Regions from separate parts of the Micromonospora taraxaci genome, predicted to be linked through region 1. Evidence: riboswitches for the same ligand, from Rfam matches in the RefSeq annotation. Region 1 holds a riboswitch; the other holds the start of a gene.
What was found. Region 1 has a riboswitch for thiamine pyrophosphate ahead of FHU34_RS08295 (ECF transporter S component). Riboswitches for the same ligand answer to the same signal wherever they lie in the genome.
Positions count from the first base shown of each region.

Region 2: it holds a riboswitch for thiamine pyrophosphate, as region 1 does, so the genes downstream of both, thiE (thiamine phosphate synthase) here and FHU34_RS08295 (ECF transporter S component) in region 1, are expected to answer to the same signal.

Region 1 covers NZ_VIWZ01000001.1:1,737,119-1,742,743, forward strand. Annotated here, with positions in the region: gene FHU34_RS08285 (energy-coupling factor transporter transmembrane component T family protein) at 1-496, opposite strand, end outside; gene FHU34_RS08290 (ABC transporter ATP-binding protein) at 493-1,923, opposite strand; gene FHU34_RS08295 (ECF transporter S component) at 2,026-2,619, opposite strand; TPP riboswitch at 2,694-2,798, opposite strand; gene FHU34_RS08300 (alpha/beta fold hydrolase) at 2,906-3,736, shown strand; gene FHU34_RS08305 (sugar isomerase domain-containing protein) at 3,855-4,604, shown strand; gene FHU34_RS08310 (DUF6328 family protein) at 4,744-5,247, shown strand; gene FHU34_RS08315 (acyl-CoA dehydrogenase family protein) at 5,334-5,625, shown strand, end outside.
Region 2 covers NZ_VIWZ01000001.1:1,070,240-1,075,864, reverse strand. Annotated here, with positions in the region: gene FHU34_RS05155 (thiazole synthase) at 1-356, opposite strand, end outside; gene thiS (sulfur carrier protein ThiS) at 353-553, opposite strand; gene thiO (glycine oxidase ThiO) at 544-1,701, opposite strand; gene thiE (thiamine phosphate synthase) at 1,698-2,324, opposite strand; TPP riboswitch at 2,319-2,428, opposite strand; gene FHU34_RS05135 (ThuA domain-containing protein) at 2,731-5,625, shown strand, end outside.

The DNA of each region.
Region 1 (5,625 bases):
CCTGACCGAGCAGCGGCACCAGCCGGAACGCGGCGAGCGCCCCGATGGCGAACCGGGCCGGCGCTTTCGCGTTCTGGATCAACGCGTCGGCCAGGTCGGTGGGGTCGGTGGTCGCGAAGACGATCACACCGGGCAGGGCCACCGCGAAGACCCGCAGCACCAGGCCGAGCGCGGTGAGCAGCACGCCGGTACTCACGAACACCGGTCCCGCGTCCAGCAGGACCTGGCCGGACCGGTCGGCGGCGAAGAGCACCAGGGTGACCAGGATGCCTGCGGCGCTGAGGAGCAGTGGCCAGGCCCGTCGCGCCAGCACCCGGTAGCGGATGCCGAACAGCGGCAGCACGGCGAGTTCGAGCGCGATGGCGATCGCCGGGGCCACCGGGTCCAGAGTGGCCAGCAGGGTGAACGAGAAGATAAGGGCGGCGGCGACCTTCGCTACCGGGTTGCGGCGGGCCAGCGGCGCACCGGGCGCGGCGACCGGCTCGATGCTGATCATCGGTCGTCGCCCGGGGTTGCTCGTAGGGTGACGCTGCGGTCGGCGAGCGCGGCGACGAAGTCCGCGTCGTGGGTGACAGCGACCACGCCGTGTCCGGCGTCGCGCAGGTCGGCGAAGAGGTCGACCAGCTCCCGCCAGGTCCGCCGGTCCTGGCCGAAGGTGGGTTCGTCGCAGATCAACAGGCGGGGCGCGGTGGCCAGGGCGGTCGCCACGCTCAGCCGCCGCGCCTCACCACCCGAGAGGGTGTACGGGTTGGCAGCGGCGAGCCGCGCCAGCCGCAGCCGTTCCAGCAGCTCGGCCACTGTCTCCTTGACGGCTGACTCGGGCTGACCGGTCCGACGGGGGCCGAGAGCCAGCTCGTCGAAGACAGTGCTCGTGACGAACTGGTGCTCCGGGTCCTGAAAGACCGACCCGATCCGGCGGGCCAGGGCGGGGGCGCGCCAGCGGTGCGGGGGAGTCCGGTGGTCCGCGCCGGCCAACTCGGCGGACGCGGTGACCCGCCCGGTGCCCGGCCGGAGCAGCCCGCCCAGTAACAACGCCAGAGTGGACTTGCCGACGCCGTTGGGTCCGCGGACGGCGAGCGCCTCGCCGGCGCGTACCCGAAGGTCGGTGGAGGCCAGCCGGGGTGGCAGGCCGAGCCGTTCGGCGGTGAGCAACAGCTCCCCGGCCGCGGCGGTGGCCGGGCGGGGCGCGATGGGGTGACCCGGCACCCACACCCCCTCGGCGGCCAGGGCGGCGCCGTGGGCGGCGAAGACGGCTTCGGGTGTGCCGTCCGCGCGGACCCCGCCGCCGGGTTCCAGGACCACCACCCGGTCGACCAGCGGCAGCGCCTCGGCGACCCGGTGCTCGACCAGGATCAGTGTGGTGTCGGAGTCCAGCGCGCCGGCCACCGCCTGCCGGATCAGCTCGGCCCCGGCCGGGTCGAGGTTGGCTGTCGGCTCGTCGAGCAGCAGCAGGCCGGGGCGGAGGGCGAGCGCGCCGGCCAGGGCGAGGCGTTGCTGCTCGCCGCCGGAGAGCGCGGCCGTGTTGCGGTCCCGGGGGTACGGGAAGCCGACGCGGTGCAGCGCCTCGTCCACCCGGGGCCAGATCTCGTCGGTCGGCACTCCCCGGTTCTCAAGCCCGAAGGCGACGTCGTCGCCGCAGCGTGCCATCACCAGTTGGGTTTCCGGGTCCTGGAAGACGATGCCGACGCGCTCGCGTCCCTTGCGGGGGTCGAGCCCGTCGATCTCGACGATGCCCTCCTGCTCACCGGAGTCCTCGGGGAGCAGCCCGGCCAGCGCGCTGAGCAGCGTGCTCTTGCCGGCCCCCGAGGGGCCGAGCAGCAGAACCCGTTCCCCGACCTCGACCCGCAGGTCGACCCCCCGCAGGGCCCAGGCCCGTCGCCCGGCGTGCCGCCAGCCGAACCCCCGCAGAACGACAGCACCCACCGGACCCCCTCCCGCACTGTTTCTCGTTGTTGATCAAGAGGTTTGCGTCAGGATTCCGCCTCCCGTTGACGCAAACCTCTTGATCAACGCAGCTGGTGGGGGTCAGACCAGGGCGCGGTCCCGGCCTGCCGGGAACCGGTCCAGGACGCCGGTGTTGGCCAGTGCCTTGGTCAGCAGCCAGCCACCGGCGCCGGCGATCACCGTGGCGCTGACGATGGTGATCAGCGCGTACGGGATGCGGTAGTCGGTCAGCTCGTAGTCGACGTTCCAGATGAAAAAGTCGAACAGCGCGGCGCTGAGACCGGTCAGCGCGCCGGCCAGTACCGCGGTCGGCAGCCGGAACGACCGGTACCGGAAGGCGGCGAACGCCAGCTCCGCGCCGATGCCCTGCACGATGCCCTGCGGGATCACCGTGCCGGCCCACTGGCTGCCCAGCAGCGCGGAGAGGACCGCGGCGACCGTCTCGCAGTAGAGCGCGGCACCGGGCTTGCGGATGACCAGACCGCCGATCACGGCCGGCATCAGCCAGACGCCGTAGAGCAGCGCCTGCGCCGGCGGGAAGAAGGCGAACGCGCCTTCGGTGGCGCTCCAGACCAGGCCCCACGCCCAGAAGATGACGCCGAAGGCGACAGCGATCACCGAGGCGACCACGATGTCGATGGTGCGCCAACGGTGGGTGTCGGTGGTGGATTTCATGTGGTGCTCCCAGTTCGTGAGTGCGAACCAGGAGAAGACGCACGCCGCGTCCGGTGGCACCGGACTGCGGCGCGGCTGGAGGTCGACCGAACTCCCTGCGCTGGCATTACCCAGATCAGGTTCGAGGGTCTGCGGGCGTACCCGCACTCTCAGCGCTGTGCGCTCCCCTGTCGGATATGAAGTTGTCTCGCTGACGCTAACACCGACCGGGGGCGTGGGCCCAGCAGGGCACCCGCCTGACCTGCGGGAGCGACCCGCCGACTGCCGGATGGGTACGCTTCCGATCATGCGGATCGACGCGCGAGGTCTCACGTTCGAGGTAACCGCCGGTGGTCCGCCGGACGGCGTACCGGTTCTGCTGCTGCATGGTTTCCCCCAGCACAGCGGTGAGTGGGACGACGTCGTGCCGGCACTGCACGCTGCCGGGCTGCGCACGTACGCGCTGGACCAGCGGGGTTACTCGCCGGGCGCGCGGCCCACGGAGGTGGCCGACTACCGGATCCCCGAGCTGGTCGCCGACGTGGTGGCGGTGCTCGACGCCCTCGGCCTGGACGCCGTTCACCTGGTCGGGCACGACTGGGGCGCGGTGATTGCCTGGGCGGTCGCCGCCCGGCACGCCGAGCGGGTCCGCACCCTGACCGCGGTGTCCGTGCCACATCCGGCGGCCATGGCGCACGCCCTGACCAACGACAGTCAGCAGAAGGCCCGGTCGTCGTACATCGCGCTGTTCCGTAAGCCGGACAAAGCGGAGAAGGTGCTGTTGGCGTGGCACGCCACCGCGTTGCGCAAGCTGCTCAGCGGGGTCGGCGACCGTACCCGGGTGGACCGCTACGCCGACCCGATGCGCGAGCCGGGGGCGCTCACCGCAGCGCTGAACTGGTACCGGGCGATGTCCCGCGCCGACCTGGCCGCGGTCGGCCCGGTCGCGGTGCCCACCACGTACGTGTGGAGTGACCGGGACGTCGCCATCGGCCGGCTCGCCGCCGAGGCGTGCGCGGCGAACGTGACCGGCGACTACCGCTTCGTGCAGTTGGCCGGTGTCAGTCACTGGATCCCGGACGCGGCGCCGGGCCCACTCGCCGAGGCGATCCTGGCCCGGGCCGGCGGTACGGCGTGAGTGGCGGCAGGTCGTGCCACCGGCGCTCGACCTGGTGGTGACCGGCCGCACCCCTTGTCGACGTGCTCGGCGGGGGCACGGTTGACTGGTTGGCCCGCAATCGGACGACGGAGGACGCATGACGGTGAGTGCCGAGGACTACCTGGCCGTGGTGACCGAGACGATCGGTCGGGTGGCCGCCAGTCAGCGGGAGGCGGTGGGCCGGGCCGCGGACCTGATCGCCGAGGCGGTACGCGCCGACGGTGTGGTGCACGCGTTCGGCACGGGGCACTCGGAGGCCCTCGCCATGGAGATCGCGGGTCGGGCGGGTGGTCTGGTGCCGACCAACCGGATCGCGCTGCGCGACCTGGTGCTGCTCGGCGGTGAACCCGCCGACCGGCTCGGTCCGATGCTGGAACGGGACCCGAGCGTGGCGCACCGCCTCTACGAGTTGGCCCCGGTGCGGCCCACCGACGTGTTCGTGCTCGCCTCGAACTCCGGTGTCAACGGGGCGATGGTGGAGTTCGCCAGCCTGGTCAAGGAACGCGGCCACGGGCTGGTGGCGATCACCTCGGCGCAGCACTCCGGCCGGATGACCTCCCGGCACCCGTCCGGACGCAAGCTGGGCGACCTCGCCGACGTGGTGCTCGACAACGGAGCTCCGTACGGCGACGCGACCCTGCCCCTTCCCGACGGTGGCGCGGTCGGCGCGGTCTCCTCGATCACCGCCGCCCTGCTTGCCCAGCAGGTCACCGTGGAGGTGGTGGCGCGGTTGCTGGCGGCGGGGGAGCGGCCCCCGGTCTACCTGTCGGCGAACATCCCGGACGGCGACGCGCACAACACCGAGCTGGAGGCCCGGTACGCGGGTCGGATCCGGCGGGGGTCCTGACACAGTGCTGGCGGCCGACTTGCGTCGCCGAGATGAACGGCAGATGTCGTGAACCTGTTTCGCGCTCGGCCGGGTGGGGCATTGGCGTTGCTGCCGGCGGCCGGGACCGCCGGCAGTAGCGTCTCACCGGAGGTAGCGCGTGTCCAAGGAGACCGAGAAGCAGCGCTGGCAGCGCAACTTCGCCGACCTGCTCCAGGAGTTGCGGGTCGCGCAGACCGGCGTGCAGATCCTCTTCGCCTTCCTGCTCACCCTGCCGTTCAGTAACGGGTTCACCCGGACCAGCGAGTTCCAGCGGGACGTCTACATCGTCGCGCTGCTCGCAGCGGCCGCCGCCACCGCGCTGATCATCTCGCCGGTGGCGTTCCACCGGGCGTTGTTCCGCCAGGGGCGCAAGCCGGAGCTGGTGCGGTTCGCGCACCGCATGGCTACCGGTGGCCTCGCCTTCATGCTGATCGCCATGGTCAGCGCGGTGCTGCTGATCACCGACTTCGTGCTGGACCGGCCGATCGCCTTCCTGCTCAGTGCCCTGACCGGATTCTGGTTCCTCGTGTTCTGGGTGATCCTGCCGTTCGTCCGCCGCAACTGGGGTGAGGACGACATCGACGATGATGACGACGATCCGGACACCACCATCGGTCGCTGAGCGCGCCGATCTACACGCGCCGCTACCCCTGGGTAACAACCGGGGGTAGCGTGGCGGTAGCCGCATCGAACTTCGAGGGGGCAGCCGTGACCACGACGCAGAACGGCCGACCGGACGATCCCGACTCCGCAACCACCGTCGGTGCCGCCGCGCCACTGCCGGCAGAGGCCGGGCAGGTCTCCGAGAAGGAAGCCCGGCAGGTCGCCGAGGCCGCCCGCGAGTCCACCTGGGACCGACCCAGCTTCGGCAAGGAACTGTTCCTCGGTCGGTTCCGGCTCGACCTGATCGACCCGTGGCCCCGGTCCGACCCGGGCGACGTGGCGCGCGCCGAGGACTTCCTCGACCGGTTCCGCACCTTCCTGACCACCGAGGTGGACG
Region 2 (5,625 bases), 670 kb from region 1:
CGGAGCAGCTCCACCCCGTCGGGCAGCAGCGTCCGCTCGTCGCCGATCACCTCCAGTTTGACCCAGTCGGTGTCGAACGCGTCCCGGGCCAGCCGGGCCACCTTGACCGCCTCGGTCGCCGTGTGGCAGCCGGCGGTGTTCGGCAGCAGTCGTACCCCGCACCGGTCCAGCAGGTCCAACAGCCCGCCGGTGGAGCCGGGCGCGGTACCCACCCGACGCAACGCCAGCGTGACCAGCTCGGTGCCGGACGCACGGATCGCCTGCTCCAGGACATGCAGGTTCGCGGCGCCGCCGGTCCCGAGGATCAACCGCGAGGTGAACGTCTCCCCGCCCAGCTCGAACGACATGCCGCTCACCCGCCCTGCGCCGCGGTGAGCACCTCGACCCGGTCGCCGTCGCGCAGCGCCGTGGCCGGCCAACCCGCACGGGGTACGACCTCCCCGTTGACAGCGACCGCCACCCCACGCTGTTCGGGCACGATGTCGCGCACCAGGTCGGCCACCGACGAGCCGCCGGGCACGTTGCGCCCGGCCCCGTTCACCGTCAACTCCATTGGTCCCCCTCCGTGCTGCGATCAGGGCTGCCACCCGGCGTCAGGCCGAGAAACCGGTCGGCCCGAAACGGCGCGAGCAACGGGTCGCTTACGCCGTCGAGCACCAGGTCCGCGATCAGGTCGGCGGTGATCGGGGCGAGCACGATGCCGTGCCGGTGATGCCCGGTGGCGACCAGGACGTCCGGCCGGCCGGGCAGCGGCCCGAGGATCGGCGCGTTGTCCGGCGTACCCGGGCGCAGCCCGGCAACCGCCTCGACCAGGTCGTACTCGGCCAGTTCCGGCAGCAGGTCGACTCCGGCGCGGAGCAGGCGCTGCACAGCGCCGGCCGTGACGGTGGTGTCCGCCCGTTCCTCGACAGTCGCGCCGAGCACGACCTCCCCGTCGACACGGGGCACCAGGTAGACGGGTTCGCCGTCGGCGTACCCCCGGATCACGTGCCGGAAGCCCGGCGCGACGCCGTCGGGCGCGCGGAGCCGGAGGATCTGGCCCTTGACCGGCCGCACCGGTAGACCGGTGAGTGCCGCGGCCCCGCAGCCGGCGGCGACCACCGTCACCCGCGCGTCCACATCGGACAGACGCCGAACCGCGTGCGACACCAGCACCGCGCCGGCCTGCTGCGCCGCCGCGCGCAGCGCCGGCACCAGCAGCCGTGGGTCCACCTGGTGGTCGGTGGGCGCGAGCGCGCCGCCGCGCACCCTCGGAGCGAGCGCCGGCTCGCGTTCGCGCAGCTCGCTGGGACGCAGCGGGGTCACCGGCAGACCCAACCCCTGTTGGTACGCCCACAGCCTGCGCGCCTCGGCCAGGTCGTCGCCGGTCAGGCCGACCATCAGGGTGCCCTCGGTCCGGTAACCGATGTCGACGCCGGTCACCTCGTTCAACTCGGCGGCGAACCCCGGCCAGCGCTCGGCGGACGCCAGGAGCAGTTCGGTCAACTGCCGCTCACCGAAGTACGCCTCGGCGACCGGGGAGAGCATGCCGGCGGCCACCGCGGAGGCTCCCGAACCGGGCGCCGGATCGTGCACCACCACCCGCAGCCCTCGGGCGGCGCAGCGCCAGGCGATGGACAGCCCGATCGGTCCCGCCCCCACCACCGCCACATCCGGCCGGACCCGGTCGCGCGACGGCGGTGACGGGAACCGGCCGGTCAGCACGTCAGTGCCTCGATGAGCTGGGCCGTCGCCCGCGCCGGGTCGGCGGCAGCGGAGAGGGCGCCGACGACCGCCACCCCGTACGCCCCGGCTGCCCGCAGCGCCGGCACCCGTGCGGCGGTCACTCCGCCGATCGCGATGACCGGCACGTCGACGGCGTCGACGACGGCGCGTACCCCGGTGGGCCCGATGGGATCGGGTAGGCCGGACTTGGTGCTGGTGGTGTGGCACGGCCCGACGCCCAGGTAGCTGGCTCCGGCCGCGACCGCCTCGGTGGCCGTGCCCGGCGCGCGGGCGGTGGCGCCGAGCACTCCGGCGGGGCCGAGCACCCGGCGGGCGGCGGCGACCGGCAGGTCGTCGGCGCCGACGTGCCCGCCGGCGGCACCGACCGCGAGCGCCACGTGCAACCGGTCGTTGACCAGGCAGGTCGCCTCGTACGACGCGCAGAGCGCCAGCACCCGCCGGGCCAGGTCGTACGCCTCGCGGTCGGTGGCGGAATCCTCGACCCGGACCTGCACCACCAGTTCGGCACGGGCCGCCGTGAGGGCGGCCCGGACCACGGTGAGCGGGTCACGCCCGGGTCGGGTGTCGGTGATCAGATGCAGTCGCCCCAGGGACGGCACGGCAACACTCCTCCCTGCGCCGGCATTACCCGGATCAGGTTCGACGGTCGGGGGCTGTCAGCCCCCCTCTCAGCCCGGTACACCGGGCTCCCGTGGGTTACTTGCGTGTCACCGTACGACAGTTCCGCCGGTCTGCCAAGGCGGCGTCGACGGCGTCCGGCCCGGCCGCGACGAGCGAGATCGATGGGGCACTTCATACGGTCCTGTTCGGAATGTCGCCCGCCGTTGCAGAACCGTTACCCGTCTGCATCTTGCCCGACATCGAACCAGCCGAATTAATTTGTTCAGCGATTCGACAAAATGTCGGTGGGGCACCCTGGCACGGCGTCACCACCGGCTCCATGAGGGAGGGCGTTCGGCGAGCCGACTCCCGCGAACTCTCTGTCACTACGACACAGGAGGCGGCGTGTCCCGTTCTCGTCGTGCCCGCGTACCCATCACCGCAACACTGATCTCCCTGGCCATGGCCTCGACCACCCTGTTCGGCACGCCTGCCCAGGCAGCCGCCCAGGTTCCCCCACGGGAGGCGCCAGCCGCCGCCCCGGTCAGCCAGGTGGTGCCCAAGGCACCAAAGGCAGCGGCCGATCCCTTCTCCGTCTTGATCTTCTCCAAGACCGCCGGCTTCCGGCACGACTCCATCCCCACCGGCATCGCCGCCATCCAGCAACTCGGCGCCGCCAACGGATTCACCGTTGACAACTCCGAGGACGGTGCCGCATTCAACGACGCCAACCTGGCGAAGTACAAGGCGGTGATCTGGCTCTCCACCACCGGTGACGTGCTCAACGCCGAGCAGCAGGCGGCGTTCGAGCGCTACGTGAAGGCCGGCGGCGGCTACGTCGGCATCCACGCCGCGTCGGACACCGAGTACAGCTGGGCCTGGTACGGCGACCTGGTCGGTGCGTACTTCGCCAACCACCCGCAGAACCAGACGGCCACGGTCAAGGTGGAGGATCACGCCCACCCGTCCACGGCCGGTCTTCCGGACCGCTGGTCCCGGTTCGACGAGTGGTACAACTACCAGTCCAACCCTCGGCCGGACGTACACGTGCTGGCCAGCCTGGACGAGAAGAGCTACACCCCCGGCGCCGGCGCGATGGGTGCGGACCACCCGGTCGCCTGGTGTCAGGACTACGACGGTGGCCGGTCCTGGTACACGGGCCTGGGGCACACCCGGGAGTCGTACGCCGAGCCCCAGTTCCTCTCCCACCTGCTCGGCGGCATCCGGACCGCGGCCGGCGTCGAGAACGCCGACTGTGGCGCCTCGAAGACCTCGAACTTCGAGAAGGTCACGCTGGACAGCAACACCAGCAACCCGATGGAGCTGGACATCGCCCCCGACGGGCGGGTCTTCTACATCGAGCGCGACGGTCGCGTGCAGATCGTGAAGCCGGACACCGGCAACACGGTCACCGCCGTCGACCTGGACGTCTTCACCGGCAACGAGGACGGCCTGATCGGCATCCGGCTCGACCCGGACTTCGCCACCAACAACTGGGTGTACCTCTACTACGCCCCGAACGACGGGGTCACCCGCAACCTGCTGTCCCGCTTCACGGTGACCGGCGACACCATCAACCTGGCCAGCGAGAAGCAGGTGCTACGGGTCGACACCCAGCGCAACACCTGCTGCCACGCCGGCGGGAGCATGGCCTTCGACGGCGACGGCAACCTCTACCTGGCCACCGGTGACAACACCAACCCGTTCGAGTCGAACTCGTACTCGCCGATCGACGAGCGGTCGGGCCGCCAGGACTACGACGCGCAGCGCACCTCCGCCAACACCAACGACCTGCGCGGCAAGGTGATCCGGATCCACCCGGAGGACGACGGAACGTACACCGTTCCGTCGGGCAACCTCTTCGCGCCGGGCACCGAGAAGACCCGTCCCGAGATCTACGCGATGGGCTTCCGCAACCCGTTCCGGATCGGCACCGACCCGAAGACCAACACGTTGTACGTGGCGGACTACGGACCGGACGCCAACTCGGACAACCCGAACCGGGGCCCGCGTGGTCTGGTCGAGTGGAACATCGTCACCCCGGGCAACTACGGCTGGCCGTACTGCACGGGCACGAACGAGGCGTACAACGACTACACGTTCCCGTCCGGTCCGAGCGGCCCGAAGTTCGACTGCGCCGCACCGGTCAACAACTCGCCCAACAACACCGGCCTGACCAACCTCCCGCCGGTCGTCCCGGCGACCGTCGACTACGGGTACGCCGGTGACGCGCGCTACCCGGAGATCGGCGGCGGTGGCGCCCCGATGGGTGGCCCGGTCTACCGCTACGACGCCGACCTCAACTCCAACCGGAAGTGGCCGGCGTACTACGACGGTAAGGCTCTGCTCGGCGAGTGGAACCAGAACAAGATGTACACCATGCAGGTGACCCCCGACGGTAAGTCGCTTGTGGACATCAACCAGCTGCTCACCGGCATGAGCATGATCCGGCCGATGGACTTCGAGTTCGGTCCGGACGGCGCGCTGTACCTGATCGAGTGGGGCAGCGGCTTCGGCGGCAACAACGACAACTCCGGCGTCTACCGGATCGACTACACCGCCGGTGACCGTGCCCCGATCGCGGCGGCGTCCGCCAACCCGACCTCGGGTCCGGCGCCGTTGACCGTCACGTTCTCCAGCGCCGGTTCCCGGGACCCGGACGGCGGCGCGCTCACCTACGCCTGGACGTTCGGCGACGGGCAGACCTCCACCGAGGCCAACCCGACGCACACGTACGCCACGGCGGGCAACTACACCGCCCAGCTCACCGTCACCAACCCCAAGGGCCGGACCGCGGTGGCCAACGTGCCGGTCACCGTGGGCAACACCGCTCCGACGGTCTCCATCGAGTTCCCACCGGACGGCGGGTTCTTCAACTGGGGTGACCAGGTCCGCTACTCGATCAAGGTGACCGACCCCGAGGACGGGGAGATCGACTGCGCCAAGGTCGGGCTGCAGGTGCTGCTCGGTCACGACGAGCACGCCCACCCGCTGGAGCAGCACACCGGCTGCACCGGCACCGTCCAGACGTCGCTCGCCTCCGGGCACGGCGCCGAGGCGAACGTCTTCGCGGTCTTCGAGGCCACCTACACCGACAAGGGTGGTGCCGGCGGGTCCGGTGCCCTGACCGGCCGGCAGATCGAGGTCCTGCAGCCGAAGCAGAAGCAGGCCGAGTACTTCACCGCCACCGGGCGCGCTCCGGTGAGCACCGGCGGCGGCGACGCCGGCGTGCAGCGGGAAGCTGCCACCGACACCGCCGGCGGCGGTCAGAGCATCGCGTTCATCGAGGACGGTGACTGG